Regions from separate parts of the Gardnerella sp. KA00288 genome, predicted to be linked through region 3. Evidence: riboswitches for the same ligand, from Rfam matches in the RefSeq annotation. Region 3 holds a riboswitch; each other region holds the start of a gene.
What was found. Region 3 has a riboswitch for thiamine pyrophosphate ahead of thiC (phosphomethylpyrimidine synthase ThiC). Riboswitches for the same ligand answer to the same signal wherever they lie in the genome.
Positions count from the first base shown of each region.

Region 1: linked by a shared signal. The riboswitch ahead of HXT52_RS03190 (ABC transporter permease) and the one ahead of thiC (phosphomethylpyrimidine synthase ThiC) in region 3 are both predicted to bind thiamine pyrophosphate.
Region 2: linked by a shared signal. The riboswitch ahead of thiM (hydroxyethylthiazole kinase) and the one ahead of thiC (phosphomethylpyrimidine synthase ThiC) in region 3 are both predicted to bind thiamine pyrophosphate.

Region 1 covers NZ_CP058373.1:845,173-849,416, reverse strand. Annotated here, with positions in the region: gene HXT52_RS03200 (ABC transporter ATP-binding protein) at 1-751, opposite strand, end outside; gene HXT52_RS03195 (ABC transporter substrate-binding protein) at 779-1,783, opposite strand; gene HXT52_RS03190 (ABC transporter permease) at 1,840-2,661, opposite strand; TPP riboswitch at 2,651-2,767, opposite strand; gene eno (phosphopyruvate hydratase) at 2,915-4,210, shown strand.
Region 2 covers NZ_CP058373.1:278,604-282,847, forward strand. Annotated here, with positions in the region: gene HXT52_RS01040 (PFL family protein) at 1-805, shown strand, start outside; gene thiM (hydroxyethylthiazole kinase) at 842-2,308, opposite strand; TPP riboswitch at 2,421-2,530, opposite strand; gene HXT52_RS01050 (hypothetical protein) at 2,841-3,653, shown strand; gene HXT52_RS01055 (PD-(D/E)XK nuclease family protein) at 3,699-4,244, shown strand, end outside.
Region 3 covers NZ_CP058373.1:613,323-617,566, reverse strand. Annotated here, with positions in the region: gene HXT52_RS02275 (MetQ/NlpA family ABC transporter substrate-binding protein) at 1-487, shown strand, start outside; gene HXT52_RS02270 (methionine ABC transporter ATP-binding protein) at 642-1,442, shown strand; gene HXT52_RS02265 (methionine ABC transporter permease) at 1,444-2,124, shown strand; TPP riboswitch at 2,243-2,346, shown strand; gene thiC (phosphomethylpyrimidine synthase ThiC) at 2,344-4,244, shown strand, end outside.

The DNA.
Region 1 (4,244 bases), 230 kb from region 3:
CAAGATTCTCGCGATTAATATGCCATTGCTTATAAATCTCACCATTTTTAATCATAAGAATTCGGTCAGAAAGTCTCACAGCTTCCGCAATATCGTGCGTAACCATAAGCGTGCTCCAGCCGTATTCAGATTGAAGCTTATTAAGCAAATCTTGCATATCGAATCTAGTAAGAGCATCCAAAGCACCAAAAGGCTCGTCAAGCAACAATAATTCAGGATTTCTAACTAAAGCTCTTGCTAAAGATACGCGCTGCTGCTGGCCGCCAGAAAGCTGAGATGGCCACTTGTTATCGTAGTCTTCAAGCTGCATTTGGCAAAGCGCTAAATGCGCAATATCCTTAAGCTCTTGCTTACTTGCTTCCATACCAAAAACAACATTTTTGCTCACAGAAAGCCAAGGTATTAATCTGGCGTCCTGAAAACCAATAGCCTGACGACTTGTGGCGTAAATGCTGCCTTCAGTAGGAGTAAGAAGTCCTGAAATTATTTTCAAAAGCGTCGTCTTTCCGCAACCGGATCTACCAATAAGCGACACAAATTCGCCTTTTTTAATTCTCATCGTAATGTTTTTCAATACGAAAGAAGAATTAGTTGCAGAATTATCTTCTGTATTTTTACTTTCTGAAGATGCGAAAGAAATACCAAGATTCTCCATACTAACGCAGTAATCACTATCGTTAATATTCGATTCGTAAGTAGATTCTTCCAAAACTTCAGCATCGTGACGCTTATGAAAAATGCTCTTAAACATAGTCGTATTTTAGTTAGGTAATAACGTTTACTTGCTGCAGTCCATTACAGAATCATCCAAATTCTTTGGAGCCTGCTTAATCAAACCGTACTTAACGTATTCCTTGGCTTGAACTTTCATCATTTCCAAGCCTTTAGCGTCGATTGGTCTAATTGTTGGATTATCAAACTTTTCAATCTGCTTAATAATCGTGTCAGACGCACCAAGCTGCTTATAAGCGTTGCCAATAACATTCTTTTCCTTGTGAGACTTCTTTGCTTCGCGCACAAGAGCCTTATACATTTTCTTCACAAGTTCAGGATGTTTCTTAGCAAAGCTTCTAGAAACAATATGAATAGTAACGTTCATATTGCCGTACTTCTTAGCGTTTACAAGCAACTTAGAACCAGGAGTTGTCATAGCTGCTGCAAGATTCTGGTCGAACGAAGAAATTGCGTCAATCTGTCCAGAAGAGAAAGCAGCCTGGAAGTTTTTAGGGCTCATTTCAACTTTGTGAACTTTAGAAACGTCTAAACCGCTTTTATCGAAAGCGCGATGAAGCATGTAGTCGCCGGTGTCGCCATTGTGAATAATAGCAACTTTCTTTCCATACAAGTCTTTTAAGGTTTTTACGCCGCTTTTTGCAGATGCTACAATTCCCTGAGAATCACCATTGTAGTATTCGAGAGCAAAAGCAACCCAAGGCTGACCTTCGGCAATAAGATCAATAAAACGGCCAGTTCCTGTAGTTGTTGCGTCTGCGCTACCGCTCATTACTGCAGTAAGTCCATCAACTGGAGTGTAAGGACCAGTGTAAGTGACTTTAGACTTTCCAAACTCTTCCTGCAAGAACTTTTCGTTCTTCAATGTAGTTAAATAGTTTGCTGTAGAAAGATAAGCAACGCGCATAGTGCCAGTATCTTCTTTTGCTGAAGACGCGTTGCTTGAAGATTTCTGAGCGCTTCCGCATGAAGCTAGTGCAACTGCTGTGCAAAGAGCACACAATGCGCAAATAGCACGCTTGCTTGCGCTTTTTAATTTGAAATTAACCATAGTTGGCTCCTTTTTTGTGTTTATTATCTTGTGTTTATTGTTTATTGTGTTTATTTTTAGGAAATTCTTCGTTCTGGCATGAGTAAGTATTCGAAAATATTTGCCGTAATTTCGGATCCAAGACCTGCAATTGCGTACATAATTATGCAAGCCATCATCTGATCCGGCCTAAAGAATTGTTGCGCTCTCGAAAGAATATAGCCGATTCCAATAGAAGAATTAACTGTTTCGCAAGTAACTAGTGCAACCCATGCGACGGAAATAGAAAAACGCAATCCAGTCATAAAATTAGCAAGAGTTCCGCGCATAAAAATAGTGGTGAAAATAGTAGATTTTTTAATATGATAAGCCTTAGCTAGTTCAATAAGGCGAGGGTCAATATTACGAACACCATCGCGAATATTTACATACATAGGGCCAAAAACGCCCACTGCAATAAGCATAATCTTCATAAGCTCATCAACGCCAAGAAAAATAATAAGAAGAGGAGCTAGAGCAGGGAACGGTATTGAACGTATCATGTGGCTAGGCTTGTTTATTATTGTTTCACCTATTGCGCTTCCTCCAGAAAGAATTCCGGCAGGAAGTGCAAACGCAATACCCAAAAGAAGACCTGCAACAACCCTAAAAATGCTTATTGCAAGAGACGGCCACAGTATTCCCTCATTGTGTAAATCTACGAAAGCTTTAATAACTTCGAACGGTGAAGGCAGAGCGCGGTTTTCAACAGGACCGAGCGTAATAATAAACCAGCAAAAAACTATAACTATTGTAGAAAGCCAAGCGCTAAAAGATTTTAACGACTTATTTGCTTTCTTATTCGCTTGCTTGCTGTTTGCAATACATTCAGTTTTGCGCTCGCGAAAGTGGATATTCATCCGACATCCCTTCGATAGTACTAGCTATATCAGGTTCGACGGGTATGTTCTCAGCAATATCCGCAAAATCATATGAATGCGTAAGGTTGCACCCCGTGTCAGTTCGCTATTATGGCGCACAGGCATGGACAAAACGTACAAATTCGCGACACGTGAACGTTCTCGGCATAAACACTTGCAAATACAATATAACGTCCATAAAACGCACTAATCTTAAAAGAGTCATCACAACCCATAGTATAAAGGAGTAGTTGTGGCAGCTATTGAAAGCGTATATGCACGCGAAATTTTGGATTCTCGTGGAAATCCTACTGTTCAGGTTTATTTGGAGACCGAAGATGGCGCTCAGGGTATTGGTTTAGTGCCTTCTGGTGCTTCTACTGGTGAGGCAGAAGCTTGGGAGCGTCGCGATGGCGACAAGTCCCGTTATCAGGGCAAGGGCACGTTGGAAGCTGTTAAGGCTGTCAACGAAGTAATCGCTCCTAAGGTTATCGGCATGGATGCCACCGATCAGCGCGCTCTTGACGAAACAATGATTGAGCTTGATGGCACGCCAAACAAGGGCAAGCTTGGTGCTAACGCAATTCTCGGCGTTTCCCTCGCTGCTCTCTACGCTGCTGCTGAGTCTGCTCAGCTTCCGTTGTACCGCTACATTGGCGGCACCAATGGCCACATTCTTCCAGTTCCAAACATGAACATCATGAACGGTGGTGCTCACGCTGATTTCGCAACCGATATTCAGGAATACATGATTTCTCCATACGGTTTCGCAACCTACAGCGATGCTTTGCGCGCTGGCGTTGAGGTTTATCACACCTTGAAGAATGTTTTGAAGAAGGAAGGCTTGGCTACTGGTCTTGGCGACGAAGGCGGCTTCGCTCCAAAGATGAAGTCCAATGAGGATTCCTTGAAGTACATCATGGATGCAATCGCAGCCGCAGGCTACGAGCCAGGCAAGCAGATTGGTATTTCTCTTGACGTTGCTTCTTCTGAGTTCTACAACAAGGAAACTGGTAAGTATCGTTTCGATGGCGAAGAGCGCGAATCTGCTTACATGCTTGATTACTACGAGAAGCTCATCAACGAGTATCCAATCGTTTCCATTGAAGATCCATTCCAGGAAGAAGGCTGGGATGATTGGGCAGAAATCACCAAGCGTCTTGGTGATCGTTTGCAGTTCGTTGGCGATGATTTGCTCGTCACCAATCCAAAGCGTTTGGCTAAGGGTATTGAGCTTGGTGCAGCTAACTCCTTGCTCGTGAAGTTGAACCAGATTGGTTCCGTCACCGAAACCCTCGACGCTATTGAACTTGCAACCAAGAATGGCTTCACCTCTATGGTTTCTCACCGTTCTGGTGAAACCCCAGACACCACAATTTCTGATCTTGCCGTTGCTAAGAACACCGGCCAGATTAAGACTGGTGCTCCTGCTCGTGGCGAGCGTATTGCTAAGTACAACCGCTTGCTTGAGATTGAGGAAGAGCTTGGTTCTACCGCTCAGTACGCTGGTTACAGTGCATTCAAGGCTTGCAAGAAGTATATGAAGTAACTTTCTACTTTTAAGTAACTTAAATCTTCTTAAG
Region 2 (4,244 bases), 330 kb from region 3:
TAAATTCGTGGCTTTTTGCAACGCTCCTGACGATAATCCGTTCATGGCAGGCGGCTTCCACGGAGTTACTGAAGGCGATGCTGTGATTAACGTTGGTGTTTCCGGGCCTGGTGTAGTATCTAGCGCACTCGACGCGGCTAAAGGCAAAGATTTTGCTTTTCTATGTGAAACTATTAAGCGCACTGCTTTTAAGATTACGCGAGTGGGGCAGTTGGTTGCACAAGAGGCTTCTCGTAGGCTTGGAGTGCCGTTTGGAATTATTGATTTGTCGCTTGCACCAACGCCTGCAGTTGGAGATTCCGTTGGCGAAGTGCTTGAAAAGATTGGTTTAGATCAGGTTGGAGCTCCTGGCACAACTGCTGCGCTTGCAATGCTGAACGATCAGGTTAAGAAGGGCGGAATTATGGCCAGCAGCTATGTTGGCGGTCTTTCCGGAGCGTTCATACCTGTTTCGGAAGATGCGAACATGATTGCTGCAGCAAAGTCTGGTTGTTTGACGATTGAAAAGCTTGAGGCAATGACGTGCGTATGCTCTGTGGGCCTCGATATGATTGCTATTCCGGGAGAAACGTCCGCAGCTACTATTTCTGGAATGATTGCTGACGAATCCGCAATCGGAATGATTAATCAGAAAACTACGGCAGTGCGCATTATTCCTGTGATTGGAAAGGGCGTTGGCGAGATGGCTAACTTCGGCGGTTTAATGGGATATGCGCCTATTATTCCGGTGAACCAGACCAGTTGCGAAGCTTTCGTAACGCGAGGCGGGCGTATTCCGGCCCCAGTGCACAGCTTTAAGAATTAGTGATTACTCAGTAATCACTGAGTAATCACTAAGTAATTATTTAGTAATCACGCTTTTAAGCTCGCGCGCTACTTTTCCAGCATCCTCAGCGCACATAAGCGCCGATACAGTGCAAACTCCGTCAAGCTCAAGATCGCGAATAGGGAATACCGTATTCTCATGGATTCCGCCAATTGCCAATGTTTTTACGCCCATAGAGTGTGCAACTTTCGCAACTTCGTTCACGCCTTCAACTCCAAGAGGCGGCACGTCGTGAGCCTTAGTATGCGTTTCAAAAGCGGCACCTATGCCAATCACATCCGGCAGTGGAACGTCGTTTTCTTTGCACTCTAGGTAAGCTTTCTCCATCAAGTCAGGCCGCGCGCAAGAAAGACCAACCATCCACTCAGCCGGCATCGCCTTTCGCGCCTCAACAAACGGAGTATCTTTTTGCCCAACGTGCAAGTTGAAACCAAGCTGAGCCGCGCAATCAACATGATCGTCTATGAACACAGGCACGTCGCCGTGGCCGGAATCAATAAGCGCATGACGCAACTTTTTCGCCTTTGCTGAAATCTCATCATCGTCGGAATACTTATCGCGCAATTGCACAACTGTAACTCCGCCTTCAACCGACTCCACAGCCACTTCTTCTTCTGGACGATTTCCCATGCGTGGATCTGTTACCAAATACAGTGTCCAATCCACAGGCTCAACAGTGAACTCAATATTTGTCAAACTAAACATGTCGTTTACGCTAAGAGTGGAAAGCGCGTCCATCCACAGCGTGCGGAAAGTTCCTGGAGCTGTGGTTTGGCGAGCTGCCCAAGTTCCGGCGGCGGCTGCATGCACGTGCGCTGCAACGGTTGCTGCGAGCGGACGTTCTGGGTTTGCGCCAACGTATGCTGCAACTATCGCGCCTAGAGCGCAACCGGTTCCAACTACTTTGGTCATAGCTTTGTGACCGCCTGTTACGCGAGCTAAACATCCGTGGCCGTAAATCGCATCTTTTTCGCCGGAAATAGCCACTACTGAGCCATACTTTTTTGCTAGTTCGCGCGCGGCTTGAAGAGCATCGTTTACGCTATCGTGAGAATCTACGCCTTTTCCGTTGCTTTCTTTGCCGGCAAGAGCCATGATTTCGGAGGCGTTTGCGCGAATTACAGTAGGGTGGTGCTTAATAATTTCGTGTATAAAGCGAGTGCGTGGAGCAAGTGCCGGCACGCCAATTCCAACCGGGTCAAGAACCCATGGGGTATCTGCTTTTTCGCATCCCTCAACGGCTGCGCGCATGTACTCTGAAGTTTCAGGCTGATGGAACGTGCCTACGTTTATTAGCACGCCGGAGGCGATTTGTGCGAGTGCGTGCGCTTCTTCCGGATCTGTGACCATAATTGGCGAGGCGCCTGCTGCAAGCAGTGCGTTTGCGGTTATGTCTTGTACGATTACGTTCGTTATGCAGTGTGTAAGAGGCTGCTGTGCGCGTACGCGTTCGATGCATTGGCGAACGTCGTTAAGGAACATTCGACGTCGCGCACGCACGGAAAATAGTGTGTCTACTTTTGTTGCTGTTGCGACTGACTCAGTAGTAGATGCGTAAGTTTTTTGCGAGCTGTTGTTTGCTTCTGCAGCGTTATCTATTGTCATAATGTTTCCCTTCGCTAGCACTATCTAGATCAGGTCCTACGGATGTAATCTCAGCGCCGCCCGCGATTTTGCGGCGATTGCGCACTCCGAACCATCCTTCGACTATATCTTTTGTTCGTGACTTACTTGCTTTTGCTGGTTACGTGCGTGCTAGGTTCTAAGCTCGTGCTCCAAACGTGCGCGACTTTTCGCGTGTTTGGAGAGTTTGGCGTGGCGTTTTGCTCCAAATGTGGGGAACTTTTCTCGCGTTTGGAGCGTCGCCGCGCGCTTTGCACGTATCTACAAAAATCTCGCCGTATTTTTGCAACTTTTTCTACAGATTTTCGCTTTCCGGTAGTGTAAACATAAATATGGTAAGTAAGTAGGCTATAAATTACCTAATCGACATACGTTACGAAAGCGAGTCAACATGGCAAACAACTCCATTCTAGAGCAACAAACCACAGCTGCTGCCAATCCTCTCGATGTGCGTGAATACGCCACGCGCACTGCAATTCGAGCAATCGCAATAATCGCGTCCGTTTACGGAATGGCAGCTTCGTGGCAAGGTCTTATGACTTTTACTTACTTTACAAATCTTTCTAATCTTATGATTTGTGTAGCTTTGGCTGGTTCTCTTGTACTAGACACTACCTCTTTTATGCGCGCTCGCAATTCTGTAGATTCAGCTGCGCAGCCAGATTCTGCAGAATCTTTCGCATGGTTCGACTCAAAATCCAACGCTTGGTACATTTTTAAATTCATGATGACAATCGCCATTGCAGTAACATTTACGCTTTATCTTTGCTTCTTAGCTCCTACGAATAAGCTAGGTTTTGTTGGTGCGTATATGAGCAACGGTTGTAGTAGTCTTTGCGTTCACGCAATCGCACCGCTTCTTGCAATCGTAGATTTTATACTTTTTGACTATCGCTTCCGTTCAACCAGCGCACACATTTATTTTGCTACTATTCCGCCTTTAGCTTATGTTGCTTATGCTGCAATGCTTAGCGAGTTTGCGGGTGTTCGTTGGGGTGTTCACGCAATGCGTGCGCCTTACAATTTCCTTAATTATGGTGCTCCTGCAGGCTGGTTTGGTTTTGCTCCTCAGACTTTTAACGCCACTACTTTAGGCGTTGGAGTTGCTTATTTGCTTGTTGTGTTTACGCTTATTTTTATTGGTGTTGGCCGTGTATTTCTTGCGTTGAAAGATGCGCGCGCTCGAGCTGTTTTGCAAAATTAGTTAAAACTTGCGCACCACTATTGCCCAATTGGTAGAATTGAGTGTATGTGTGAGGATTCTGCATTACAAGCGCTATTTGATGGCACGTTACGCAATTGTGCTGGGAATTTGACCAGTACGCTGCTAGTTTATGGCGCTCCAAATACTGGAAAAACGCAGTTTGCTGTGCGTGCAACAATTGCGGGATACCAGCGCTGGCCTCATAGCATAACAGCAATGGCAGTGCAAAACAGAAATTTGGCTGCAAGTATTGACAATATTATTATTCGTTCTATTGGAGTAAGTGAGCAGTCGCGTCCGGTTGGAACGTTGGAATCGCTTGCTTTTCGTATTATTTCAGCCAATTGTAAGTTGCAGCATAAGCCTAATCCTAAGCTTCTTAATGGCGCTGAGCAGGATGCTCTTCTTCGCAAAGTTGTGCGCGAGCATATTGAGCATGTTTTTAGGGGAGACAATGGTGATTGCGATGTTTGCCAGCTTTTTCAGGATTATTTTGGGACTCCGCTTTGGGTTTCGCCTTTAACTGGCGTTGGAAATGAGTCTGATGCTTCGCTGAATTCTAAAGACTCAGGCGGCAGCGTTGAAAATAGC
Region 3 (4,244 bases):
GCCATTTGGACTTTACCCGGGAAAGACAAAAACCATTAAGGATTTAGCTAACGGCGCTACTATTGCAGTTCCAAACGATCCTTCTAATGAGGCCCGCGCACTTCTGCTTCTTCAGGATGCCGGCTTGCTTAAGTTGAAGAATCCAAAGGATGTAAAATCAACAGTTAACGACATTACGAGCAATCCTAAGAATTTGAAGTTCAAAGAGCTTGACCCGTCTGCAGTTCCAACAGCTATTAAGGATGTTGATCTTGCTGCAATGAACGGAAACTACGCTATTCAGGCTGGTTTTAACCCAACTAAGGATCCTCTTACTTCCGAAAAAGTTGGTGGCATTGCCGCTAAAACTTACGAAAACATTATTGTTGTAAAGAAGGGTTCGCAAAAGCTGGCTAAGATTAAAGCCTTGATTAAAGCTTTGAAAACAAGTGCAGTTCGCGATTATATTACCAAGAATTATAAGGGCGCTGTGCTTCCAGTTTTCTAAAGAATAACAAGTAGCCACATACTGCCGCAAGGTGTGTGCTTTGCGGCAGTATTTTTAGTATTTTTTAGTTTGTAATATACGTAGGGTAGATATTTTAGTTAAGTATTGAACTTACCTAAAGTATTTAAGAACAATAAGCTGTTAGGGAATAAGCATGATTCAGATTGAACATCTTCATAAAAGCTACGGAAAAGGTAGTGAAGCACATGAAGCATTGCACGATATTAATCTCACCATTGAATCTGGCGAAGTATTCGGAATACTTGGCTCTTCTGGTGCCGGTAAATCTTCATTAGTGCGCTGCATGAATCTGCTTGAGAGGCCAACTTCCGGAAAAGTTATAATTGACGGCAACGATATTAGCGAAGTAAAAGATAAAGAGCTTGCTAAAGTTCGCGCGAATATTGGAATGATTTTCCAAAACTTTAGTCTTTTCCAGCAGCGAACAGTATTGCGAAACGTAACTTTTCCGCTTGAACTAAATCACACTCCAAAAAAAGAACGTGAAGAGCGCGCACACTATTTGCTCGACTTGGTTGGCTTGCAAAATCTTGCAGACCGCTACCCTAGCCAGCTTTCCGGCGGGCAACAGCAGCGCGTAGCAATCGCTCGAGCCTTGGCAAATAATCCTTCGATTATGCTTTGCGACGAAGCTACAAGCGCACTCGACTCCACAACTACTGCGCAAATCCTTGATTTATTGCGCCGAATTAACCGCGAGCTTAACGTAACACTCGTTATTATTACGCACTCGTTGGCAGTTGCTAGAAATATTTGCGACCGTGTGGCAATGATTGACGGCGGAAATATTGTGGAATTAGGAGACACTGCAGAGCTTTTTGCAAATCCACAAAGCGATATTTTGCGCACGCTTATTGCAGACGACAAAGTAGAAAATCATAGAAATAAGAAGAGTTTTACCGAAAACTACACACTTGCAAGCGAGGTGAAGTAAAATGCTTGAAACTGTTACACAATTTATTGACAACTACGGCGATTTACTAATTGAAGGCGTGCAAGATACTTTAGTAATGACTTCTGTTGCAACACTTTTAGCTTATGCAATTGGTCTTCCAATTGGTGTGCTGCTTATTATTTCGGACAAAAAAGGCATTTGCCCAAACGCAACTTTAAGCGCTGTTATTGGCTGGATAGTTAATATTGTGCGCTCAGTGCCGTTTATTATTCTTCTTGTTGCTTTAATTCCGTTCACTCGCCTACTTGTTGGCACATCTCTTGGCGTTCCAGGCGCTATTGTGCCGCTTGTTATTACAGCAGCTCCGTTTGTGGCGCGAATTGTTGAACAGTCTTTGGCAGAAGTTGACGGAAGCTTAATTGAGGCTGCACAAAGCTTTGGAGCAAGCAAGCTTCAAATTGTGTGCAAAGTGCTGCTTTGGGAAGCTTTGCCTTCGCTTATTCGCGGCGCTGCTCTTACATTCATAACGCTTTTTGGTTTTAGCGCAATGGCTGGAACAGTTGGAGCTGGCGGACTTGGAGATATTGCAATACGCTACGGCTACCAGCGCTACCAGTACGATGTTATGACGGTTGCCGTGGTTCTTTGCATTATTCTTGTACAGATTGTGCAAAGCTTGGGAGATTTTATTTCACGCACTATAAATCACCACGAGCGCTAAAAATTTAAAACTCTAACTTTTAAAACTAAGGCATGTTGTGAAAACTTTACAAGAACGAAGTCTTCGCAACATGCCTTTACTAAAAAGTGCATGTAATCGTGTAAAATGGCTGATAATTCGACATTTGCAGGGGTGCTTTCTTTTAGAAGGCTGAGATAGGCAAAACCTAACCCTTCGAACCTGTTTAGTTAATACAACGTAGGGAGCAACGATTTTAGTATGACCTCGAATTATCCATACGCATCAATGCGTGATCAGTTCAATCTCACCGCCTGCTTTATTGCAGACCCAAAAGCTTGTAATAATCGTCCGCTTACCGATATTGTTGATGATGCTTTGCGCGCAGGAGCAACGTTGATTCGTTTGCATGCAAACGATGAGAGCGCAAAAGAAATCACAACTATTGCTCGAGATATTGCGCAAATTATTGAAGACAATAACAAGTGCGATTCAGTAACTTTTGTTATTGACGAGCGAGTTGATGTTGCTTGGCAGGCTAGAAATCAAAGCATTAAAGTTGACGGCGTTCACTTAGCTCAAAGCGACATGGAACCTCGAGAAGCGCGCGCTTTGCTTGGCGAAGATGCTGTTATTGGTTTAACAGTTGAAACAGAAAGCTTAGTTAAGGTTATTAACGAGCTTCCAGACGGTTGCATTGACTACATTTGCGTAACAGCAATGCGAAACCCAGAAGAAGGGCAAGAAAACTCTACTGCCTCTTACGAATTGGAAGCAAATCACACAACGTTGGACGAAGCAAAAATCAATACGATTTGCTCCGCAAGCGACTTCCCTGTTCTTGTTGGCGGAAAAACTCAGCTTGAAGACGTATCTATGATTGCTCGCACAAAAGCTGCAGGCTTCTTCGTTACAGAACCGATTTATGCTTCACAAACTCCAGAATCAACAATGCATGATTTTGTTGAAAGCTGGAAGTCTGTTCGCCAAGAAAGCAAGCACGGCTATGCTAAGCGCGTAATTTCTGCAGAAAATAAGGAAGAAAAGTCTGCAGAAAAAGATGAAAAGAAGCCAACTTTTATTAACGCTAAAGAAGCAAAAGAAGCAGCAAAGTTAGCTAAGCAGCAGCGCGTAGATATTGCTTCACGCGGATGCACTCAGCGAGACAAGGCTCATATTCGCAAAACTACTCCAGTTCATTTTGAATACGAGTACGGTTCTTACGATTTGGAAGTTCCATACACTGAGATTAAGCTTTCGGACACTCCTGGCGTTGGCCCTAACCCGCCTTTTAAGGACTACAATACTGAAGGTCCAAAGTGCGATCCTAAAGAGGGCTTGGCTCCACTTCGCCTTGACTGGATTCGTGACCGCGGTGACGTTGTGGAATATGAGGGTCGCAGGCGCAATCTTCAAGACGACGGAAAGCGCGCAATTAAGCGAGGCAAAGCTTCTAAGGAATGGCGCGGACGCACGCATAAGCCAATGAAGGGCGCGGATCATCCGATTACGCAAATGTGGTATGCGCGTCACGGAATTGTAACCCCAGAAATGCAGTATGTTGCAACTCGCGAAAATTGCGACGTAGAGCTTGTTCGCTCCGAACTTGCAGCAGGACGCGCTGTAATTCCTTGCAATATTAACCACCCTGAGGCAGAGCCTATGATTATTGGCTCGCGCTTCTTAACTAAGCTCAACGCAAACATGGGCAATTCTGCCGTAACTTCTTCGATTGACGAAGAAGTTGAAAAGCTTACGTGGGCAACGAAGTGGGGTGCGGATACCGTTATGGATCTTTCTACCGGTAACGATATTCACACAACGCGCGAATGGATTTTGCGCAACTCCCCTGTGCCAATCGGAACCGTGCCAATGTACCAGGCTTTGGAAAAGGTTGAGGATGATGCTTCTAAGCTCAGCTGGGAGCTTTTCCGAGACACGGTTATTGAACAGTGCGAGCAGGGCGTTGACTACATGACTATTCACGCCGGCGTGCTTCTTCGTTACGTGCCGCTTACCGCAAACCGCGTAACCGGTATTGTGTCTCGCGGCGGCTCGATTATGGCTGAATGGTGCTTGCAGCATCATCAAGAAAGCTTCCTTTACACGCATTTTGAAGAATTGTGTGAGATTTTTGCAAAGTACGATGTTGCGTTCTCTTT